One region of the Clostridium pacaense genome, then DNA from elsewhere that is predicted to be linked to it. Evidence: a T-box and tRNA genes for the amino acid it is inferred to sense, from the RefSeq annotation. Region 1 holds a T-box; the other regions hold tRNA genes.

What was found. A T-box is a leader RNA that pairs with one kind of tRNA and senses whether it is charged. The one in region 1 lies ahead of leuS (leucine--tRNA ligase), so its partner is inferred to be a tRNA-Leu.
Region 2: it encodes a tRNA-Leu, which carries the amino acid that the T-box ahead of leuS (leucine--tRNA ligase) is inferred to sense. The anticodon was not compared.
Region 3: it encodes a tRNA-Leu, which carries the amino acid that the T-box ahead of leuS (leucine--tRNA ligase) is inferred to sense. The anticodon was not compared.

The regions. Positions count from the first base shown of each region.
Region 1 is NZ_JAJFEB020000017.1:28,524-36,797, reverse strand. Features, by position in the region: gene LK536_RS51385 (hypothetical protein) at 1-99, shown strand, start outside; gene LK536_RS51380 (hypothetical protein) at 131-412, shown strand; gene LK536_RS51375 (L,D-transpeptidase family protein) at 505-1,329, opposite strand; gene leuS (leucine--tRNA ligase) at 1,466-3,880, opposite strand; T-box leader at 3,944-4,191, opposite strand; gene LK536_RS51365 (4-fold beta flower protein) at 4,234-4,593, opposite strand; gene LK536_RS51360 (helix-turn-helix domain-containing protein) at 4,833-5,417, opposite strand; gene LK536_RS51355 (DUF1538 domain-containing protein) at 5,731-7,266, shown strand; gene LK536_RS51350 (hypothetical protein) at 7,256-7,951, shown strand; gene LK536_RS51345 (sensor domain-containing diguanylate cyclase) at 7,954-8,274, opposite strand, start outside.
Region 2 is NZ_JAJFEB020000001.1:26,133-34,406, forward strand. Features, by position in the region: gene LK536_RS29765 (YczE/YyaS/YitT family protein) at 1-562, opposite strand, end outside; gene LK536_RS29770 (hypothetical protein) at 846-1,088, shown strand; gene LK536_RS29775 (Lar family restriction alleviation protein) at 1,134-1,373, shown strand; gene LK536_RS29780 (ATP-grasp domain-containing protein) at 1,468-2,319, shown strand; gene LK536_RS29785 (hypothetical protein) at 2,636-2,794, shown strand; gene LK536_RS29790 (hypothetical protein) at 2,925-3,281, opposite strand; gene LK536_RS29795 (hypothetical protein) at 3,433-3,756, shown strand; gene LK536_RS29800 (cell wall hydrolase) at 3,964-4,605, shown strand; gene LK536_RS29805 (DUF3298 and DUF4163 domain-containing protein) at 4,628-5,161, opposite strand; tRNA gene LK536_RS29810 (tRNA-Leu) at 5,261-5,343, shown strand; gene LK536_RS29815 (zf-HC2 domain-containing protein) at 5,485-5,862, shown strand; gene polA (DNA polymerase I) at 5,881-8,274, shown strand, end outside.
Region 3 is NZ_JAJFEB020000020.1:18,044-26,317, forward strand. Features, by position in the region: gene LK536_RS52760 (sensor domain-containing diguanylate cyclase/phosphohydrolase) at 1-3,753, opposite strand, end outside; gene LK536_RS52765 (Hpt domain-containing protein) at 3,813-4,172, opposite strand; tRNA gene LK536_RS52770 (tRNA-Leu) at 4,420-4,503, opposite strand; tRNA gene LK536_RS52775 (tRNA-Leu) at 4,700-4,783, shown strand; gene LK536_RS52780 (class I SAM-dependent methyltransferase) at 4,837-5,667, opposite strand; gene LK536_RS52785 (hypothetical protein) at 5,972-7,075, opposite strand; gene LK536_RS52790 (ABC transporter permease) at 7,072-8,259, opposite strand.

The DNA.
Region 1 (8,274 bases):
ACCCCCATGGAACAGCTTCGCAGGTTCCTTACCCCGGAACAGCAGTCCCGTTTCGAAACCATGGAAATGATAATGACCGCCATGCAGGCCATGTCCTGACAACTTATTCATTCAGAAAGGATACATATTTATGGATACTAACTGGAAACAGGATCCCAGACTAAAGGCCATGAGCAAAGAAAAGCTGGATCTGCTGACAGAATTTGCCGAGCGCATTGAACACACAAACAAAAACAACCTGATGGAGGCATTCATGTCCATCAATATGGAAGCCAGACAAAAAGGAATCCAGTTCAATGATAAGGAGACCGCCCTCCTGGTCACTATCTTAAGCTCCAGCATGCCGCCTGCGGAAAAGAAAAAACTGGATATGCTGAAAATGATGTCAAAAAAACTGGCAGGGCCGCGCTGACACAGCGCCCCCTGCCTTCCAAAGCATGTTCCGGACTAAAACCATCCCCAGACCAAAACTATCTCCGGACCAAAACTATCCCCGGACCAAAACTATCTGAGACTTTCCAGATTTCCTGCAATCACGATCCTTGTCTGCCCGGTTGCCGACTGCACCAGTTCCTTTGCCCTGGCCTCCGGCAGACGGATACAGCCTGCGGATCCATTGTCCGCTGACGCAGTAAAGCAGTGGAGGAAAATAGCCGATCCCTTCCCAGGCACACAGTCCTGGTTATAATCCAGGGCAAGGGCATAGTCATAATACGGCGATGCCGCCGCCAGGTTCTCCGCTGAATTCCATGTCCTGGGGGTTGTGGACGTATTGACCAGCTTATTGTAATAAGCGCTGGCGGAATCATCCACCCAGTAATCCCCTTTCACAATCTTATGATATGGCAGGACACTGCCCGGATCATCCTTCAGGCCAAATGCCATGGTGAATCCATAGGTGCCCGCAGGAGTCCTGCCATCCCCTTCCGCTTTTTCAGAGGTAATTCCTCCCCTTCCCACGATGGAAGCTTCCTTCCACACCAGGTTCCAGGTATCATCCCCCTTTTTATAATAGTAGGTATCCGCGTTGCAGCCGCCTGTCCCGACCACCACGATCAGCTGGTCCGCGCCCTCGGCCCCTGTCAGGTTGTGGGGCTGTATCACGCCGTCCACCACCGCAGGCCCTGGTGTAATCCCTGGTTCAAGGGCAGCGCCCATGCCGGATACACCCGGTCCCTTCTCTTCTGCCTGCAGGCGGTATCCCGCCGTACCGCGCAGACCTGCCTTCGCCGTACCCAGGCCCGGCTGTGCCGCCCATCCGGTCACTGCCAGGGCCGCCATGATACCTGCCGCCAGGGCCGTCGCTGCCATCCATCCATGTTGTCTCATATGTAGTCACCTCTGCCTTATTTTACTTCCATCATTATAACCCGCACCCGCCCGTATGGGTATTTCTTTTTTCTTACAATTATCAGAAAAAGCGCACAGCCTGCAGGACTGATGCGCTTTTCCCCTGATATGGAGCTTATTTACAAACAATGTTGATAATCTTGCCGGGAACGTAAATCTCTTTTACAATGCTGCCGGACATCTTATCCCTGACAGCTTCCCTGCCCGCTGCCAGGGCATCTTCCTTGGAAATGTCGGCAGCCACATTGATGATGGCACGTGTCTTTCCGTTTACCTGCACAGCCACTTCAATCTCATCATCCTTCATGGCTTCCTCATCGCACTCCGGCCACTGGGAATGGAACACGCTGTCCGTGCCGCCCAGCTGCTGCCACAGTTCCTCGCCGATATGGGGTGCGAATGGTGCCAGGAGGGTAACGAAGGTCCTTAAGGTCTCTTTATCAATGCCGCCCTCTTTCTTAGCCAGGTCAATCAGCTTATTGTTATATTCCATGAAACCGGAAATAACCGTATTCAGGCTGAACTGGTTAAAGCGGTACTCGATATCGTATACCAGTTTGTGGCGCAGCTTGATCATTTCCTTAGATGCCTGGATGTCCTTGTCCTTGTTATCCATCACAAGGTTCCAGAAACGGTTAAGGAACCTGGAAACGCCTTCAATGCCGCGGTCATCCCACTCCGCATCCAGTTCCGGCGGTCCCACGAACAGCTCGTAGAGGCGGAGTGAATCGCATCCGTAATCCCTTACCAGATCGTCCGGGGATACCACATTACCCTTGGACTTACTCATCTTGATACCGTTCTTACCGGTAATCATGCCCTGGTTGAACAGTTTCTTGAAAGGCTCATCAAAATCAATTGCCCCGATGTCGCACAGGAACTTTGTATAGAAACGTGAATATAAAAGGTGGAGCACCGCATGCTCTACGCCGCCGATATACATATCAACCGGAAGATACTTGTCCGCCTTTTCCCTGGAAACCAGTTCCTCGCTGTTGTGGCTGTCCACGTAGCGCAGGAAATACCAGGAGGAACCCGCCCACTGGGGCATGGTGTTAGTCTCGCGCTTCGCGGGAGCGCCGCAGGCAGGACATGTGGTATTGACCCACTCGTCAATTCCGGCCAGAGGTGACTCACCGGTTCCGGTGGGCTGGTAACTCTCCACATCAGGAAGCCTTAAGGGAAGCTCTTCCTCCGGGACCGGGACACAGCCGCACTTGGGGCAATGGATGATCGGTATCGGCTCTCCCCAATATCTCTGGCGGGAGAATACCCAGTCACGGAGCTTGTAATTGACCATCTTATGGCCAAAGCCCTTCTCCTCAATCATGTGGGGCGCTTCCTTCTTAAGCACGGAAGATTCCATGCCGTTCCAGTCCCCGGAATTAATCATGATACCGCTTGCCTCAGTATAGGCCTCGGTCATGTCCTCAATCTCAACGCCGTCCTTTGCAATGACCTGTACAATGGGAAGGCCGAACTTCTTAGCAAACTCAAAGTCCCTGTCATCATGGGCAGGCACGCACATGATGGCGCCCGTGCCGTAATCAGCCAGCACATAGTCAGACAGCCAGATAGGCGTCTTCTGCCCGTTTAACGGGTTGATGGCGTAACTGCCCGTGAATACGCCTGTCTTTTCCTTTGCCTGCATACGGTCAACATTGGAACGCATGGAGGAATCAAAGATATACTTCTCAACCTCTTCCCTTGTATCGTCCGTGGCCAGGCTCTTAGCCAGCTCATGCTCAGGCGCAAGCACCATGAAGGTGGCGCCGTAAAGGGTGTCAGGCCTAGTGGTGTACACGGTGATTTTCTCATCGCGTCCATCAACCGGGAAATCCACCTCAGCGCCATAGGACTTGCCAATCCAGTCTGTCTGCATTTTCTTAACCTTCTCAGGCCAGTCCAGCTTATCCAGGTCATTTAACAGGCGCTCGGCATAGGCTGTGATCTTCAACATCCACTGGCGCAGGTTCTTCTTGGTCACAGTGGTGCCGCAGCGCTCGCAGCAGCCGTTTACCACTTCCTCATTGGCCAGTCCTGTCTTACAGGAAGGACACCAGTTAATGGGGAACTCCTTCTCATATGCCAGGCCCTTTTTGAACATCTGGACGAAAATCCACTGGGTCCATTTGTAGAATTCCGGATCCGTGGTATTCACTTCCATGTCCCAGTCATAGATGGCTGCAATCTGCTTGATCTGCTTCTTTATATTGGAAATGTTGGCCTCCGTGGACTTGGCAGGATGGACGCCCATCTTGATTGCATAGTTCTCAGCAGGCAGGCCGAAGGCATCCCATCCCATTGGATGGATGACATATTTGCCCTTTAACAGCTGGTATCTGCTCCATACATCGGAGATGACATACCCCCTCCAGTGGCCCACATGCAGGCCGCTGCCTGAAGGATATGGGAACATATCCAGACAATAATACTTTTCTTTTTTGCCATCATTGACATTGATGGGCTTCTCTTCCCAGTTCTCCCGCCACTTTTTCTCTATGGCGCTGTGATTGTACTGTGTTGCCATGATTTCATTCCTCCATTGGTTATTCAAGGTTCCTATGAAATAAAAAAGCCCTGCGCCTCTACTGCTAGAGACGTGGGGCTTAAATCCTCACGCGGTACCACTCTGGTTCATGCTCATGCATGCACTTATTCCTCTTATAACGGTAAGGTCTCCGGCCTGCCCTACTGACCCTGACCCCCGTGTGTCCGGCAGTCTTATGTTGGGGCAAGCTACTCCAGGGCCAGTTCAATAACCTTTTGTCACCCGCTCGCACCATCCGCCGGCTCTCTGTATCCATCCAGTTACCTACTACTCCCTATCAGCGTATTTACACTGATTCTTAATTTAGCATATTTCCGAAACAGTGTCAACCATTACCGGTGAAAAAACTGCCTGGACGTCATCCCGGACCATGCCGCCTTATAGGCTGTCTTGGCATGCCTGGCTTCCCTGGAACGCCGGATTGGCCTGGCTGCCCTGGCCCATTTGGCCGGAGTCTCATATCTGGACGGCTGGGCCGGGCCTCCAATCCGGGCTTCCTCCGTAAAAAAAACGCAAAGTCCGTCCAAATCCCTGACCCATCCCTTTTCAAACCAGCCATACTGGGTTCCGTCAAACCCATACACTGCGTCCCCGTGTATGTAGGCCGCGGGACTGCCGTCAAACAGATAGATGTGTTCCCCGTCCCTGTCAATATAGGCTGCCGGCACGCCTGTTCTTTCATATAATGTCATGTACCCGTTCTCCCTGTATCTATTTTCCGGTTCCATCCCTTCCAGATATCATATATCCATAAAGGGAATGGGTATATTATACTACTTCACCGTATCTGGTTCAATCCTTGTCTTACAGGGAATGAAGAAATTTATCAATTTTCCTGCTTCAACAGACGGAAAATAATACGGCTTGGAAAGAAGCATAAAGCGGGGTCAATGTTTCATAATAACCAACCTGTCCGTCCTTATACCCATGCTTATAGTTCCATATAAAATAATCCATGTTGGTTACAGTACCAAAGTAATCTCCCATGACCAGAAACAGGAATACGCACCTGCAGTCCCCATTCAGGGTATTGTCTCTTAATCAGGATACTGTCCCCTGTCAGCAGTGCCACAAATACGATATAATGTTCACGTTCCATTGCATGGTCAGCCGTGATATAAAAATCATTTTCAATTCTTTCTACATTTAACTTCTCATTCCCATCGGCTTTCTGCGGCTGTAATGCTTTCATTTTTTTACCGCAGCAGGATATGTCGGTTTCCGTCATTGCAGTAACCATATTTCCGCAATTAGGACACATATAAAAGTGCATTTTCTTCATGTTACCTCCCAGTATCTCGTTAGCGTCCAATTCGCCGGATAGCAGTTTTTCCAAATCAACATTAAGGATTTTTGATAATTCGGGCAGCAGTGATAATTCCGGACAGCCTAGTCCCCTTTCCCACTTACTGACCGCCTTATCACTTATGTTCATCTGATTGGCTAATTGTAACTGTGTCATACGGTTTTCTTTTCTTAGCTGGTAAATTAATTTTCCAATTTTCACATTATCCATTTTTCTCTCTCCTTGTCCATAATTATAAAACTAAAAAACTCATTTACAATAAACGCTCCGTTGAGTTCAAACCATCTTCTGTCCATGGAAGGCGGACGGTAAGATGTAATATATGCTTTTTGCCGTCATCATCATTCTTAGTTTTGTATTTTTGAGATGTCCGTATTGCAGAGGAAATCTTAACATAACTCTAACACTGCCTCCTATTGCATTTCCGTTTGTCCCTATGTTAAGCTTTAATTGACGTATGCCCTTGATACATAAGTTGTACCAGGCATATCGGACAAAATAACGGACGACAGGAGGTAACTTATTGAATCAGAAGTTAAAAGAAAAAATCACAGAATCCTTATCATCTGTGCTGCCCGTTACCTGTATCGTATTGATTCTTGGGATTACGATTGCACCTATTCCGCTGGATCCGCTGATGCTGTTCCTGGCTGGCGCGGCCTTCCTGATCATAGGTATGGGATTTTTCACCCTTGGTGTGGATATGGCCATGATGCCCATCGGTGAAAAGGTAGGGGCGCAGCTGGCACGGGCAAAGCGCCTTCCAATCATCATCACGGCATGTATCATCATCGGCGCAGTGGTGACGGTAGCGGAACCGGACCTTCAGGTCCTTGCAGGACAGACACCCGCCGTACCTGACATGGTTCTTATACTGGCAGTAGCTGCAGGCGTCGGGTTTTTCCTGGCCCTTGCGTTCCTTCGCTCCCTCTTCGGCTGGAGCCTTTCCCATATCCTTATGGTCTGCTACATCATCCTGTTTATCATGGCTTTTTACATTCCAGGTGACTTCCTCGCAGTGGCATTTGATTCCGGCGGCGTTACCACCGGTCCCATCACGGTCCCCTTCATCATGGCCCTTGGAATGGGGCTTTCTTCCATTGGCCAAGGCAAAAACCAGGACAGTGACAGCTTCGGGCTGGTGGCCCTGTGTTCCATCGGCCCTATCCTCTCCGTGATGATACTTGGACTTGTGTACCAATCCTCTTCCGGTACATATGAACCCATGTCCATTCCCTCCATCAGTAACTCCCAGGACCTGTGGCTGGCATTCCAGCACGAACTGCCGGAGTATGCCCTGGAGGTATTTACGGCCCTTTTCCCCATTCTTGCATTCTATATCCTGTTTCAGATTTTCTTTTTGAAAATGCGCCGCAGGCAGGTGGTGAAAATCCTGGTGGGCATGCTGTACTCCTACATCGGCCTGACCCTGTTCCTCACAGGCGTCAACGTAGGCTTCATGCCCGCGGGAAGCTATCTTGGTAAGCAGCTGGCCTCCCTTCCTTACCGGTGGATCCTTGTTCCCGTGGCAATGCTGATCGGCTACTTCATTGTAAAAGCCGAGCCAGCCGTCCAGGTGCTTAACAAGCAGGTGGCTGACATGACCGGAGGCACCATATCAGAGGCAGCCATGATGAAAGGTCTTTCCGTGGGCATGGCCCTGTCCCTGGGATTTTCACTGTTCAGGGTACTTACCGGCCTTCCCCTTTTAAGCCTGCTCCTTCCAGGTTACGCGATTGCCCTGGGACTGTCCTTCATTGTCCCTCCGGTCTTCACCTCCATTGCCTTCGACTCAGGCGGTGTTGCCTCCGGCCCCATGACGGCCACATTCCTTTTGCCCTTTGCCATGGGGGCATGCGAGGCGCTGGGCGGTGACATTTTAAAAGACGCCTTCGGTATTGTGGCCATGGTAGCCATGACCCCTCTTATCATCATACAGCTTATCGGCCTGTCCTATGAGTTTAAGACGCGGAGGGAAAAGAGCAGCGCACAGCTGTCCTTTATTGATATGGGCAGTGAATTTATTGAACTAGAGAAGGAGGACCCCTATGAATCCTAACCATATAAAATGGATGGCCGCCATCGTAGACCGCGGCAAAGGCAACCGGGCCGCTGCCATTTTCCAGGAACATGACCATTCAATCCTCTTGATTGCCAGGGGCCACGGAACAGCCAGCTCCGCCATCATGGACTGTCTTGGTCTGGATGAACCGGAAAAAGACCTGGTCCTGGGTATTGCATCCGCCCCGGACTCCCATCATCTGATGGACGCCCTGAAAAATGAATTGGAATTCCATAAACCAGGCCACGGGATTGCATTTTCCATTCCGCTTTCAGGAATCAGCATTGCGGCTTTGGGCCGCCTGAAGAATCGGGATGCGCGCCAGCATCCCCACCACACTGCCAGTTCCAAGGAGGATACCCCTATGTCAGATCATAAAAACTACGAATTGATAGCAACTGTCATCCATACCGACCTGTCCATCCCTGTGATGGAAGCTGCCCGGAAGGCAGGATGCCACGGCGGCACCCTTGTGAAGGCGCGTGAAATCGGCTCCGATGAGGAAAAGAAGATTTTCGGCCTGACCCTTTCCCAAGAAAAAGCCATCCTCCTGATCCTCACCCCATCCATGCAGAAGCAGCCTATCCTAAGGGCTATCTGCGAAACCGTGCTGCGGGAAACCGGCGAACATGCGGTTGCATTCTCCCTTCCAGTGGATGAGGTAGAAGGAATCAGCGGATAAAATCATAAGGCCTCTTCCAGGTCGGAAAAAATCCAGAGTGTTTCTTTTGGGCTGCCGGAATAAGTGCTGAAATTCAAAACCCTCAGCTTTAACCGGCACCCGTCCTTTTTCTCATATATGAGTTCAGGTATGTCTTCTCCATCCAGCAATTGTTCCAGGTACGTGTAATCACAAAACTGTTTGAAATCAGGGATGTACCCGGTTTTCACCATGCGGCCGGCATAAAGCATAAGGGCCTTGCTGAACCGTCCGTTGGACTCTTCCAGCATTTCCTTAAAATAAGTTGGAATGAAAATCTGGCGCAGCGTATCTGTTTCCAGATT
Region 2 (8,274 bases), on a different contig from region 1:
CTGCCAGAAGGGTGCCAAGGCCGATGATACCTCCGGACAGCCAGCATATAAGGGCGCAGAAGGTATCCGTACTGATCCTGTACCAGAAATATGGCACATGAGGTTTCTTACCGCACCATATCAGGGAAATGCTGTCATAAGGCGCCACACCCACATTGGGATACTGGTACAGGGAAACCCCGAAGCTGGTTATGATGACCCCGGTTAAAACAGTGATGACACGTTGGATCATCTGTTCCGGAGTGCCGATGAAGGTAAGCCATATATCATAAAAGAAGGTTGCTATGTACCCCAACAGGAAGGCATTGATAAGCGTACCGGCGCCGATCAGTTTCCTGCCTGCGGCGATTTCATACAGGAACAGGACTGCATTGACCATCACAAGGAAAAGGGCGTATGTGATGCCTGTCCTGTCAGAAAGCGCCATGACCATGCCGCTGAACGGGTCATTGCCCAGGCCGGATAATTTGAATATGCTGATTCCCATTCCGAGAAAAACATTGCCTATTGTCATGACCGCAAAACGGCGCATTCCTATTTTCTTAAAATAGCCTGTTAACATGATCCGTAACCCTTCCATGCTCCTGCATAAGTGGAAATTATAAATTAGAATATCTTCCACATTATATTATATGGCAACTATAAAAGCAAGAGAGGATATGGAAAATCATGTAATAATAGCAGATAAGGCTTGACTCGAACATGTGTTCGTGATATTATGTATGTATAAAGAACATATGTTCTTCGTGGGCGTTTCAGGGATGTGATGACAGGAGCATATGTCATTTAAATATATGTCAATTTGAGAGAAGCTGTGGATAAGGAATGGAGTAAGGAGGTACCCGATGAAAATCACAAAGAACAATCTCAATGAAGTCATGTTTGAAAATCAGGATGCTAGACTGCTCATCGAGGACGTGGTGACCCATACAGGTGCAAGTCTTTATTACTATCATGATATGGAGATAACGGTTCAGAGGGCGCTGGATATCTGGTACAAGGCCATGGGCGCTGAGGAGGAGGAGGACAGGCCTGTCCCGCTCTTTGATTTTCCCAATAGGCTGCGCCTGGAGCCGCTTTTTGCATAATATATAGTATCATGGCAGAAAACTGATTATCATGGAGGAAGACAGATGGGAAACTACACGGGAGGGACTGCCGGATGCCCCGGGGCGGGCGGGGACATCAGCTTTGACAATTTATATCATTTTATCCGTGCCTCGCTGGTGGCGCTGCAGCCCACGGACGGATTCGGCGAAGCTGATTTCGTGTGTCCGGTGTGCGGCAGCCGGGCGCATATCAGAAGGATGAAGGGGGAGATTTACAATAAGGGAGAGATAGAGTGTCCGTGCGGATATTCCTTTCATTTTTAAGTGCCATATTGTATGTCCTGACCTGACGTGGTAAGATTAGGATACCAGGGAATGAATTTTTAAACAGGCCCCAGGTCATGTGTGAGGAAAAGCGATGAGGACACTTATTTTATATCCGTCTGATTATTTTAATATAAGGAAGCCGGATCCGGATTATGAATATGAATATAGGGAAGCAGTCCGCTTCCCTGATTTAATGGCTGTTTTTTATAATTATGATGAATTTGCGGTAACCGGCCGGCTTAAGTTTTATCCTGTGGACCTTAAGCCTGGCCCCTGTATTTACCGGGGCTGGATGCTTAAACCAGATCAGTACGGTTACCTTTATGACACCCTGCTGGAACAGGATGTCAGGCTGGTTAATTCACCGGAAGAGTACAGGCTCTGTCATGAATTTCCCAATGTTTACCCATATATAAAGGGGAGTACGCCGAGGATGACTGTTTTCAGGCAGGATGAACCGGTAGACTGGCAGGAGATAAGGAAGCAGTATGGACGTTTTCTGATAAAGGATTATGTCAAGTCAGTGAAAGGGTCTGACTTTCCCGCGTATTTTGATGCCAGCTATACGGACCAGCAGCTGGATGGATATCTGGAGCGTTTTAAAAACCTGAGAGGAAGTCTTTTTGACGGCGGGATTGTGATAAAGGAATATGTGGATCTTGCAAAGGTACAGGGCAGGACCAATGAATACAGGGCATTTATCCTGGATGGGAATGTGCTGTCTGTAACAGCCAACTCCAACCAGGATGCTTCTCGGCCCAGGGTGCCCATGTCCCTGGTCCGTCAGTTCACCGGGTTGAACAGCCATTTCTATACAGTGGACTTTGCAGAACTGGAAGACGGTTCATGGACAATCATAGAAACAGGGGATGGGCAGGTATCAGGCCTGTCTCCGAATCAGCTGGTATTTCCGTTCTATGAGGGGATAGTGAACCGCGGGTAGTTCCACAGGCGTTTAATACATCATCCATACCTGCAAAGTGCATAAAATTATTTTTCATCCATCCTAAAGTTTGTGCACACTTTTTTTAAAGCCTGTGCTATTATAATAGACGTAACCCCCCCAATACATTATATAGTTTTTGCTACACCCCATAAGAAACGAAATACCTTCTCCTAAAATGACCAGTTCCCCGACTGGTCATTTTAATTTTACCATTTTCCGTTTACTTTCATGGAATCTTTCTTTGTGTCATTGAATATAATATTAGGCCGGCATTTATATTGGCTGGGGAAAACATGTTGAAAGAGGGGGAAACATGACACAATTGGAATTAGTGGCAGAAGTAGGGGGAGAGGCAGCCAGGCTTGCATGGATATACGTTGAGGGCCTGCTGACATTGACGGAGCTGGTTAATATACTGGGGGAAAGAAAGGCAATGCTGATACATCAATATGTAAGTGACTGTGCGGTATGAATGTGGTATAATATTGAGAAAATCCGCATGCAATATCAAGAGAGGGAGATACCATGGAAGGACTGAAGGGAATCATTGTAATTGCTGTCATTGCCGCAGGTCTTCTGTATGCAGGCATATGGGACAGGCATCACAGGAAATAGGACGTATAAACCAGTAGGTTCCAGGTAAGGATCAGGAATATATTGACAATCAGGCATATGGACACAGACGGCCGCCGCGGCCACTGTCTGAATGCACAGATACCGCCAATCAACAGCCAGACAATAAAAGAAAAGCCTAAAAATGGAATGACAGCCAGATAAGGCAGGTAATCCATGGGCCTGTGCAGGAAGAAACCAGCTATATAATAAAGAAGGTTACACAGCGATGTGAGTATGGAAATAACGGCCAGGACGCAGCCCTTTATGTAGCCGCGTACAACCGAATAGACAATCCCGCCTAATAATATAAGTGGAATGATGAACCAGATTGGCTGTAGTTCCATTATTACCCCTCCCGCCGAATGTATGTTCTTATTCTATCACAAATCTACAAAAATTTCACCACTTTTCTTTAGAGAAATAAAATCCTATGGTTTTATGGATGTAACTTTGCTATAATGAAAGAGTCGCACAGAGGAATAAAGCGGAGGGATTATGAGAATAGAAGCCTTAAAATACCGTAATAACAATTTGGATATCATTATTTTTGTGGACTTTGATGTGCTCAGCGGTGAACATACAAAGCGGTGGAGCATTGCGGAGATAGCGTATAAGAAGCTTATGGTGAACAAGTATAATTTTCTCAGTGATACATATTGCGATGACGATGAATATTATCAGATGCCGCCAAAAGAGCGGGAAATGTATATTCTGAAAAAGCAGATGGAATTTGCAGGCGAGGACAGATTAAGGGAAGCACTGACTGCTGCCTGGAATAAGATCAAACCGGATGCAGACCAGATACTTGGATTAAAATAGAACCGGAACCATATCATCATATAATGGCAGGATATGGCAAGAGAGACAAAACCGTTCATGGCTTTGTCTCTTTTTTTATCCATACAGGTTCTGCCATATACGGTCATTCCTATCCATATATGGTCATGTTTAGACTTCTGTATTTTGGGATAAAATATAAAGAAAAGCAGAAAATGGAAATCTGTATACAAAATATAAGGAGTTTACATGAAAAAAATATTGATATCCGGTATGGCAGCCTTTATCCTTTCTTTGGCGGTTCCCTGTGCAGTATATGCAGAGGAATATATGGACGGCCGGACAGAAGATGGAACAGCGCTGTCAGTACAGGCCATGGCAGTAACAGAGGATATCCACCGTGTGGTGGATGTGCTGAAGACAGGGAGGATGGATGAAGGCAGCGCCGGGGATGCTTCCTTTTGGCAGCTGGGCGCAGGAACATTTTCCATGAGCAGGAACATCATGGAGGCAGCCCAGGCCCAGGCGCCTGCAGGCGCCAGATTATCCTCCTACACACAGGATGATTTATATATTTTAGCCCATGTAATCTGTGGTGAGGCACAGTCCTACCCGGATGATGAGCAGCTTTACGTGGGTTCTGTTGTCCTTAACCGGGTCAGCCACCCGTCATTTCCTGATTCGGTAAGCGCAGTGGTGTTCCAGCGCGGGCAGTATGCATGTACCTGGGATGGGAACTATTACAGGGAACCAACGCCGCAGAACTGGGCTAATGCCCGGTATTTACTGGAGCATGGAAGCGTCCTGCCCGGCAATGTGGTATGGCAGTCAGGAGGCAGGCAGGGCAGCGGGGTATATATAAGGACCAGATACCACTGTTATTGTTACTGACTGTTTCCGGCAGCCGGATGCTTCATATCCGGGGACCGTGCTGGCTGAATGGAATGAGGAATTCAGGGATACCCGCCGCATAGGGGGCAATATCGTACTGCTGGTAATAGATAATGATTCCGTCCGGCACTAAGAAGAAGTTCCCGGGATGGAAATCTTCCAGCTGCAGCCGCTTTCCGGATGTAAAATCCCATGTATCGGAATAACGCATGACTGAACCGTGTGCCCCGCCCATATAGGTGGATTCATCCCTGTATAAGCTGGTAATACAGCCGGAGTTAAATGTCACCGTATAGTCTGACGTGAACCCGTACATCTCAAAGGCCGGATGATTGTCCGGGATATAGCGGGCGGCTTCCACGGCCTGGGGATAGAGTACGGTACGGCAATAATCCTCCTTCCCTGCGGCAAGGTCCGCATAATATCCGTTGATAAATGCAGCAGCTGTCTGGCTGCAGTCAGAGGTAAAGACAGGGTAGCGGATGGTATATCTGAAAACAGGGATATCTTTATAATACAGGATGTTGCTTAAGGTGTCAGGGGATATGGTCTGCATATAGGCTCCAGAAGATCGTTTATCTGTTATACATTATATGCAAAAAATACTTGCCAAAGTCCCTATCCTGTGATAAAATAATCAACGTTGCTAAGATAAGCCGGCATGTCGGAATGGCAGACGAGGCGGACTCAAAATCCGTTGATGGCGACATCGTGTGGGTTCAAGTCCCACTGCCGGCACTACACCCTTGGCAGGGAGAAGTCTCAGAATTGACGTGTTTGCGTCACTTTTGGGACTTTTTCTTTTATAGGCGTCCGACGGTGCATATGTTTTGTTGAAAAAGCAAATGATTTATTGTATGATGTAAGAAGATTTGATGATTGGGACAGACAGGAGGTGCGGCTGTGACCTGCAGGGAAGCGGAACGTCTGGTAATGCCTTATATCAACGGCAGCATTACGGATGAAGAGTTGGAGGAATTCCTGAAGCACATTGAAGGGTGCGGGGAATGCCGGGAAGAGCTGGAGATTTATTTCACGGTGGACGTGGGCATACGGCAGCTGGATGAAGGGACCGGGACCTATAATATCAAGGGCGCCCTGGAGACCGCGCTGGAGCTGTCCAGGCAGCGTATCCATACACTTATGCTCCTTAAGACAGCCAGATATGCAGTGAATACCCTGTGTTTCTGGGCGCTTCTCATGATATTGGTGCTCCAGTTCAGGATGTGGGGGCAAAGCGGCTTTTTGGGATTATAGAGAAAGGACTATCAAAGGATGGATAAATTAGTTTTAATCGACGGACACAGTATTCTTAACCGGGCATTTTACGGGGTACCGGACCTGACCAATTCGGAGGGCCTTCATACCAACGCGGTGTACGGTTTTTTAAATATCATGTTTAAAATCCTGGAGGAGGAAAAGGCAGACCATCTGGCGGTTGCCTTTGACCTTAAGGAACCCACCTTCCGGCATAAGATGTACGATGCCTATAAGGGCACCAGGAAACCCATGCCGGAGGAACTCCACCAGCAGGTGGACCTGATGAAGGAGGTCCTGACAGCCATGGGCGTGCCGATCCTGACCCTTGCAGGATATGAGGCGGACGATATACTGGGCACGGTTGCCAGGAAAAGCCAGTCACAGGGCATCGACGTATCGGTGGTCTCCGGTGACCGGGACCTGCTCCAGCTGTCGGATGAACACATTAAGATCCGCATCCCCAAAACCAGCAGGGGAGGGACCGAGGTCAAGGATTATTATCCTGCGGACGTGGAACGGGAATACCAGGTGACACCCACGGAATTCATTGACGTAAAGGCCCTGATGGGGGATTCCTCGGACAATATACCGGGCGTTCCCTCCATTGGTGAAAAGACGGCCACCAGCCTGATTGCTGCCTACAAAAGCATTGAGAACGCCTATGCCCACCTGGATGAGATTAAGCCTCCCAGGGCCAGGAAAGCCCTTGAGGAGCATTACGACATGGCCCGTATGAGCAAGGAACTGGCCACCATATGCACGGACTGTCCGGTGGAATTTAACTATGAGGATACCAGGATTGACAATCTTTATACGCCGGAAGCGTACCAGTACATGAAGCGTCTGGAATTCAAGTCCATCCTTTCCCGCTTTGACGCCTCCGCCATGGGGGATGCGTCCGCTTCCAGCCTGGAAGACCATTTTACCCTTATCCGGGATGAAACGTCTGCTGCGGACGTGTTTGCCAGGGCGGCTGCCAGTGGCGTGACAGGACTTCAGCTTATCATAGGAACCCAGGCAGGCGCCAAGGCGGCAAAGCCGGAGGCGGCAGAACAGTTGTCCTTCAGTTTTGATGAAAACGGGGAGGTAAAGGCAGGCAAGAAGGCAAAATCCGGCCTGAATCCGGTTACCGGACTGGCCCTGTGCCTGGGGGAAGAGGATATCTATTGTATGGCGGCCGGAGAGAAGCTGTCCGGGGAGTTCCTGATCCGGCAGGTGAAAGCCCTGTGCGCCTTAAAGCCTGGCTCCAGCCATGAGGTATGGGTGCTGAACCTTAAGGAAATGCTGCCTTATCTGGAAACAGGGGATACCGCTCCGGTATATGACGGCGGGGTGGCCGGATACCTCTTAAATCCCCTTAAGGACACCTATGGGTATGATGACCTGGCAAGGGATTACCTGGGCCTGACCGTGCCGTCCAGGGCAGATCTGCTGGCCAAGGCGGATCTGGGGGACGCCCTTTGGAATGAAGATGCCAGGGCAGTGACCTGCGCCTGCTATATGGCTTATACGGTATGGAAGGCAGCGGCGCCCCTGACGCGGCAGCTCAAGGATACCGGCATGTACGGTTTATACAAAGAGATTGAAATGCCACTAATCTACAGTCTTTACCACATGGAACAGGAAGGCGTCAAGGTGGAACGGGCCGAGCTTGAAGAGTACGGCAACCGCCTGAAGGTGCGCATCGTGGACCTGGAGCAGGAGATTTACCGCGACACGGGAAAGGAATTCAATATCAACTCCCCGAAACAGCTGGGGGAAATCCTCTTTGAGGACATGAAGATGCCTGGGGGCAAGAAGACAAAGACCGGCTATTCCACGGCAGCGGATGTGCTTGATAAGCTGGCGCCTGATTATCCGGTGGTCCAGAAGATACTGGATTACCGCCAGTTGACAAAGCTGAACTCCACCTATGCGGAGGGCCTGGCCGCCTATATCGGTGAGGACGGCAGGATCCACGGTAAGTTCAACCAGACCATCACTGCCACTGGAAGGATCAGCAGCACGGAGCCTAACCTTCAGAATATCCCTGTGCGCATGGAACTGGGACGGGAAATCCGAAAGGTTTTCGTGCCAAAAGAGGGCTGTGTGTTTGTGGATGCGGACTATTCCCAGATAGAACTGCGTATCCTGGCCCATATGTCAGGGGATGAACGCCTGATTGAGGCGTACCGTTCCGCCCAGGACATCCATGCCATCACTGCCTCTGAAGTATTCCATGTGCCCCTTGGGGAGGTCACGCCCCTCCAGCGGCGCAATGCCAAGGCCGTGAACTTCGGTATTGTTTATGGAATCAGCGCATTCGGGCTTAGTGAGGACCTGAGCATTTCCAGAAAAGAGGCAGTGGAGTATATCAATAAATACTTTGAGACTTATCCGGGGGTAAAGATATTCCTGGACGGCCTTGTA
Region 3 (8,274 bases), on a different contig from region 1:
TATTTCCTCCCGGCCTTCCTTATACTTGGTGATATCATGGCATGCAAGAAGGCAGGCGTCCCGCTTTCCCCAGCGGATCAGGGAGGCATCCGCCAGCGACCATACCTTAAGGATTGGGTTATATACCTCCAGCGTACAGTTGATTTTCTGTCTAATATCATTCATCGGACATTTGATACAAGGCTCATCCCTGCAGAAAAACGCTTCATGGCAGCGCATCCCCACCCTGGAATCCGGGGCAATCCCGTGGGTCTTCTCATTGATGTAGAGAAGCTCCCTTGTCTCTGCATCCACCACATATATCCATGAATTCTGGTGGTCCAGCACCGTGCGCAGATCCTCCGCCAGCTCCATGGCATTGTCCTGGGCCCTGCGCTTTAGAAGGAACAGAGACAGCAGTTCGGAGATAAATGACAGGACCTCTATCTGGCTGATGGTCCACATGCATTTGGACGTACAGTCGTCAAAACCCACCCAGCCCTTAAATTCACCATTATCCTTGATTGCGCACTGGAGCATGGACTGGATTCCCTGGCTGGCCAGATTCTCCCTTATATCCTTCGGGAGCTTGTTTATGTCATCACAGTAGAGGATGCCCCTCTCGTTGAAAAAGCTTTTATAATCCACGCTCAGACCGGCGTATGGCATGTCCTGGAGCATATCCTTCTGGGACTTGATTCCCTCCCTGCACCATTCAAATGTATTGCTGTAGGACCGGCCGTCTTCTGAATTCTCAAATATATAGGCACGGCTTACCTGAAGGCGTTCCCCCAGCAGCTCCAGCACATTCTCAACCGCCCGGTCCAGCTGCACCGCCTTGCTGAAGATATTAAAGGCCCGTGGAAGGAGGTCGTTCAACACCACTTCACTGCCTTCCTCCGATTCGATGGTCGTGTTGGCAGCTGTCTGTCTTGGGGCATTCTGGCCATATGCCTTATTCTCCATGGACTGTTCATAAATCTGGTATTGTTTTTTGCCGCAGGCCTTTGCATGGTACAGGGCCACATCCGCTTTTTGGAACAGGGTCTGGAAATCCTCCCCATCTTCCGGGCACACTGCAATTCCCGTGCTGCATGTAATACTGCATTCCTTGGGCAGTTCCTCCAGGACCCGGTCAAAGCATTCCAGGATACGGTCCGCAACCACCCGCACCTGGTCCCCGTTCAGCACGCCCTGGAGCAGGGCCATGAACTCATCCCCGCCGATACGCGATACAATATCGCTGCTTCTGAACAGACGGGAGAGCTGGGCCGCAATCTTGGTAAGCACGGCATCGCCGAACATATGGCCGTACATATCATTGACCAGCTTAAAGTTATCAATGTCAATGATGAACAGGGCAAGCCCTTCCCCCTCTTCCCGGTTCACCAGCATGTATTCAATCCTCTGGCGGGCAGAGGCCTTATTGTACAGCTTGGTAAGGGTATCCCGTTCAGCCCTGGCCTTCAGTTCCTGGGCCGCCATTTTCTCGTCATTGATATCTATCACGATCCCGATTGCCTTGCACGGCCTTCCCTGGTCATCAAACTGCATGGTTGCCCTGAGCTTGCACCACTGGTAGCGGCCCCTGGAATCCGATACCTTGAACTCCAGCTCCCCGTAACGTCTGCCGGAGCGCATTTCCTTAATGAATGCCCCAAAGGGGGCCATATCCTCCGGATGGAGATGGGATATCTTGGGTATACGCTCCGATGCCCTGGTTGAGATGGGATCGTATCCGAACTTTGTCTTCCAGTTAGAGGAATAGGCAACCGTATCTGTTTCCACATCCCACTCAAAAAAGATATCGTTGGTCTGTTCCATGACGATTTTATACCGCTCCAGGCCAAGGCGCAGTTCCTCCTGGGCATGTTTTGTCTGGTTGATATCAATGACCACGCTGTAAAGATACTCCTGGCCCGACCGGTCCGTCATCAGGCAGCCCTTGGTCAGCACCCAGTTGATGCATCCATCCGCGTCAATCACCCTGTGCTCCAGCTCAAACTCACTTCCCCTGTTCAGCTGGTCCAGCAGTTCCTTCTTAACACGTCCCCTGTCCTCCGGATGGATGATTTCCAGATAGCGGTCATTAAACTTACTGCGGATGGCATCCCTTCCATATCCCATGAATCCATCGTCAATATCAAGGATGGTAAACCACTGGTCGTTGCGGTAACGGGAAATCCCCTTTAATATCTGATGGAGGATCCGGCTGTCATCTTTATCCTCAGGAACAGCCTGTTTCCCTTCCCCAGCCGAATCCTCCTCCAGGGCCTTCCACAAAAGCAGGGCCTTTCTCTGGCGCGGATGCTCCGTATCAATCCTGAGGATGGTCAGCTCATACCAGCACCAGCCCAGCCCTTCCCTGACACGGTGCTTCCAGGACTGCTTTAACAGTCCCTGCGCAAAGAACCCGGGCATTTCCTCCTTCCATGCAATCTGCATGTACTCCCGGTCTTCCGGTTTGACCATCTCGGAAATATACCGTTCTGCCGCATCCTCCAGGCGCTCTCCCTGAAAGGCACGCTTAATCCGGAGATTGGGCGCATATACCAAGTGATAGCTTCCCGAAGAAAAATCCACCTCGGCCACCATCGTATTCTCATAACGCAGCATGGCCAGGTATTTCAGCTGCTCCAACTGAAGCGCGCTGATGCCGTTCTCAACCGCAGCCTGCTCCTGGTCCTGCATGTTAAGCGGGTCCCCAAAGGGCACATTGCCGTCGGCATACTTCTGGCACAGGGCGGACAGCACCGGCAGCATCGGCTTAAAGCATTCCATCAGCCTGGGGGAGTATGTGCCGCATTCCCCATTGAGGATCATATTGGCGGCCTGCTGGTAAGGGATTGCCTTCTTATATACCCGGTCCGAAGTCAGGGCGTCAAATGCATCCACCACCGACACGGCCTGGGCGCAGACCGGGATTGAATCCCCGCAGAGTCCTTCCGGATATCCCTTTCCATCCCACCGTTCATGGTGATAGCGGCAGATATTATAGGCATACTGCAGATATTCCTTGTCACTCATCCTCCCCAGGCTTTCCAGTATCTGGCATCCCTTGGTGGTATGGGTCTTCATCACATTGAACTCTTCCGGGGTCAGGCGCCCGGGCTTGTTGAGGATGCGGTCCTCAATGGCAATCTTGCCAATGTCATGGAGGGCTGAGGCAGATGCAATCACCTCAATCTTATGCTGGTCCAGTCCATATTCCGGACAGTTTTTGGCCAGTTCCTGAAGAAGGACCTTGGTAAGAAGGCGGATCCGCTTTATGTGCTGGCCCGATTCCAGGCTCCTGTACTCAATGACAGAGGACAGGGCGTCCACCAGCACGTCATTGGATTCCTTCAGCTTATGGGCCTGCTGGTCCACCATGTCCTCCAGGTTATGCTTATGCAGGTAAAGCTCAATGATATTATGTACACGCCGCTTCACCACATGTGGCTCAAAGGGCTTTACAATGATGTCCGAGGCGCCCAGGTCAAAGGAGCGCAGTTCCCCTTCCAGGGAGTTATCTGCTGTAATGACCACCACCGGCACCTCACCCAGAAGTCCGCTGCCCCCCATCTCCTTCATGACCTGATATCCATCCATAACAGGCATGACCACATCCAGCAGCATGATTGCTATATTGCTGTGATACTGCTTCAGAAGCAGAAGGGCCTGTTCTCCGTTCTCAGCTTCCAACAGATGATATTCTTCCTGGAACAAACCGCTCAGTATGACCCGGTTAACCTCCATATCATCTACTATCAGAATCGTATCTCGCTGACGCATGTCAATTCTTCCTCTCTACGGATCCCCGTGAATCCGCACTTCCGTTCCATGGAGTATTTTTAAAGAAAGCCTTTTTCCAGAATCCCGCAGATTTCATCATATGCGGTTTTCAGGTCAGGAAAAGTCCCGGCCGCCGCCCCATAATCACCGCCCCTTATCAGGTTCACCATCTCAGATGAAATATCATAAAGCTTTGTAAGCCCCAGGTTGGCCGTCAGCCCCTTAAAGGTATGGGTGGCTGTCAGGGCCTTCTGCTCATCCCCTGCCGCAAATGCATCCGACACCATCCCAAAGGTTGGGTCGGATAAAAACTTATTAAGGAACCGCTCATAAAGCCCTGAATTGCCGCTGAACCGCCTCACTGCGCCCTCTGTATCCACCCCAGCCTCCTGAAGTGTAAGTATTGTATTTAAATCCATAATGCCTCCTTCTACCGGAACCGGACATGAGCGATTCCCACACTGCCGCCGGTTTTATATACACATCGTCTGATCTGTCACTCTCAGGTCATATGTTCTTATCCACATGTTTTCATTTTAGCATATCCCATCCCAAATTACACCTGTATTTTGTAAAATCCCGGGCCTGTCCCAAGGTGTGTCCGGAACCACATGCGCAGAAAAAAAGGAACCTTTGCAATCCAGCAAAGATTCCTCTTACAAATAGTGCGGGAGATGGGACTTGAACCCACACGATCATACAACCACTAGATCCTTAGTCTAGCCTGTCTGCCAATTCCAGCACTCCCGCAACACGAATGATAGTATATCACAGAGTTTTTAAATTGGCAACTATTTTTTGAAATTTTTTCTAATTTTTTTTATGTATGTTTTATGCGCAATAAATTTGGTAATCACAGGAAATTTTTTTGAAAATAGTGTTGACAAAAAGGCCAACCTATCTTATAATAACTTTCGTTGCCTGAGACAACAGCCTGGCATCAGACGCAGAAGTGGCGGAATTGGCAGACGCGCACGGTTCAGGTCCGTGTGGTAGTAATACCTTGAGGGTTCGACTCCCTTCTTCTGCACTTGCAGGAAAAACCCGGATTTCAATTATGGAATCCGGGTTTTTTGTTTACTGTCACTTCATAGCCAGGACACAGATCGTATCATCTGCATCTTCACATTTTTTACCGGCAACATTGCCGTAGAACTGTATCCGGCCAAATCCGGCCTTCCTCAGATCCCGTTCCAGCTCTTCAAATGTAAAGGTATGCTCCCAGATATTATAATAGGCGGTTCCATCTTCCATCCCAACCACATACTGGTTCAGGAATGTGTTGTCCTCATCATACCGCCAGAACGAATGGAGCAGCAGGTATTGTTTCTCATGCCAGAAACCATTTTCCTCCACCTTCCAGTCCCTGGTTTCTTCCATCCCGCTGTATCTTACCGGTTTGAACACATCGAACAGCAATGCGCCTTCCGGGGCCAGGGAATCGTAAATGCGGGCCAGCAGCGTCATCCGCGTATCCCGGGCCAGCACGCCAAAATCACAGTATATCAGGGTAATCAGGTCATAACAGCCCCCAAGGCCGGACGCCGTATAGTCCTTCCGGCAATATTGGATTGCCAGACCCTTCTGTCCGGCCGACTCACGGGCGAACCCGATGGAGCGCCTCGATATGTCCACGCCGGTCACCTCATACCCCTTATGGCAGAACAGTTCAGCATAAATACCCGGACCGCAGCCCAGGTCCAGAAGCCTCCTGTAACGTTCAGGCGGAAGCAGGGATGCAATCCACCCTGCGGATTCCCTTACAAAATCCATCTTCCTTGTTGCGGAATCGAATCCTTCATCCAGATGCGCGGCCAGCATCTGCTTTGATATATGTGGGTCATCCCACATATTCACAGGCGAGGCCTCATATAAAGCTGGTTTTTCTTTTAACATTTTCAATAAATTCTTCATGATATCCTGTCCTTTCAATTTGGATTACGGCAGCTTACGGTAACTATGGGGATTAAAAAAACTGTGGAAGAATCCCACAGTTAATGTTAAATCGTATTAACGCGGAATTCCTGATAATCATGCTGGCACGACAACAGAACCTGTGGATACAGGCCTTGTCCCTTATGCAGTTCTGATCATCTTGGTTTCCACGTTCCACTTATGCTACTGATTGTGCAGCATCAAGTGCGCCGGACAGAATCATCTCCTTTATAGTTACCGTAACCCTTATTATACCAGCCTTTACATCAGAATACAATGTTTATCATCCGAACCACCTGAGGTAATACCAGGGCGGGAATATTTTCCCAACCTGGTCAAGGACATCCAGATACCGTCCCGCGTCAATGAACACCGGGCAGAACAGAAGGCTTCCGATGACAAAAAAAGGAATGATACAGCACAGGACCTGGGGCCTGCGGCAGATAACCTTTAAAAGCCAGGAAACAGCCGTCACAGCCATACAGTAGACCGCCATTGCCACGATTTCCTTTACAGGGCCAACAAGGCTTCTGCTGGCCCACAAAGCCAGCAGGCCGGACACGGCTGCCATGGCCACGGGAGCCGCCATGGATGCAAGGCGGCAGGGCGTCCTGTAACCATAGGAAAGGGGCAGGAACAGCCCTCTCTCCTCATCCCCGCACAGCACCACGGCCCCGTAAAGGCCTGTCACGAACACGTAAACAGCAACCATGCCCCTTACCGGGAACACAGTCTCCTGAGTCTGCGTACCGGGCAGGTCTGCGGCCCCTTCCTGACCCTGAAAGCTGTATTCAAACCGGAAGGTGCTTCCATTGTCAAGCCATTTGTCATACAGTGCGCCGGCCTCCAGGGCAGATTGTTCCCTGTCCCTGCTTCCCGGCGCTCCCAGGGAATCAAACAGGCTTTCCTCCGCCACATAGGCTGTCAGTAAATCCCGGTCGTAAATCTCCATCAGCGCCGCAAACACGGTTTCCGTGGATAGGGATGCCGCCACGGTGGAGGGAGCGGAATAAACAAGGATGCTGCGTCTGTATTTGCCGGAATCCAGTTTTTCCCGGAGTCCCTCCGTTATCACATAGCCGCATTCCGCCCGTCTGGAAGCCACCTCATCCTTTACCTGTTCCTCATCCCTGCATGCGTAAAAACGGAACATACCCGCATCTACGCCCCGCCTGCGGTTCACAAGGCTTTCTGCCAGCCGCCGGCCCAGTTCATTCCCATCGCCTCCCTGGACGCTGACAGCAATCTTAATCTCCTGCTCCTTATGGCCCTGGCTCCTGTCTGCCGCCAGGATTCCAAGGGGAAGCAGAAGGAGGATGACCAGGAAGGATGGCTTTCGCACATACCGCTTGCAGGACAGGAGGAACCAGATCATGACCTTTTTCATCGTCTTCCCACCTCCACCCACAGGCTGAGCAGGAAGCATACCGCCATGACAGCCGCCAGCCTGACAAATATGACAGGGTCCATGACAGACGTCACCGCCATCTTCATGCCCTCCATGAATATATAGGACGGCAGGAACGGCGCTGCCGCCCGGATGGATGCCGGAAGGAACACCAGCGGAAGGAATCCGCCTGCCATGAAATGCATGGCCGTCACGGTCAAAAACAGCAGCATGACGCCTCCCATCAGGCTTCCCGCAGCCTGATACAGGAACACGATCATGGAAGCAGCCGACAGGCATACGGCGGTCACAGGCAGCACGGTCTTCACCCCCCATGGAATGAATCCCGCGCCGCCGGCCGCTGCCGCCGCCGGAAGTGCAACCGCTGCCAGAAGCAGTCCCAGGCCCAGTATCCTGACCCCCAGGACCGTCACGTTCCCGATTCCAAGTATCTTAAGCTTCTGTTTCATCACGGGACGGGCCGGTGACAGGTACGCCGATACGGGAATGGCACACAGAAGCAGGAACAGCACCGCCGCGCTGATACCATAAAAATGCAGGGTATCCACATCCCCCGTGGCAGTCACCTTCATATTCCTGAAATAATCCATCCTGGGAAGGCTATATCCCATGAAAATCCGGTTCAGGTCCGCCTCCAGGACAGGGATGGAGTCCGTCATGCCTTCCAGGACGCAGAGTTCATCCCCGGCGTAGATTCCCGCCTGGCTGGCCCCCAGGGTCTTGGCCCCTGCGTCCGTCAGTTCCTTGAATATCCTGCCCTCCAGACCCGCGCCCCCAGGCAGTACAATCCGCACAGGCGTGTTGGTCCCGTTCATGATATCCTGCACAAATCCTTCAGGCACTTCCATCACCGCGTAAAGCTTCCCTTCCTTCAGTTTCCGGATGCCCTCTTCCTTGTCCATATATTCAAAATCACAGATACTTTTTACGCTTTCCAGGGAGCTGACCATGGCCACCGCCTTCTGTGCCACGGCATCACCCTCAGGAAGCACTACCCCCACGGTAATCCTCCCTGCTGCCTGCTCCCCATACAACATCCTGCTTGCCAAAAAGGCAACCGTAACCGCTAATAGTAACAGCACGATTGCCCCTGCAATGATGTGGGGAAGCTTTTTACATGCTCGTTTTAACTCCAGCTTGAGATAAACCAGACGTGCAGACATATTTCCCCATTCCTT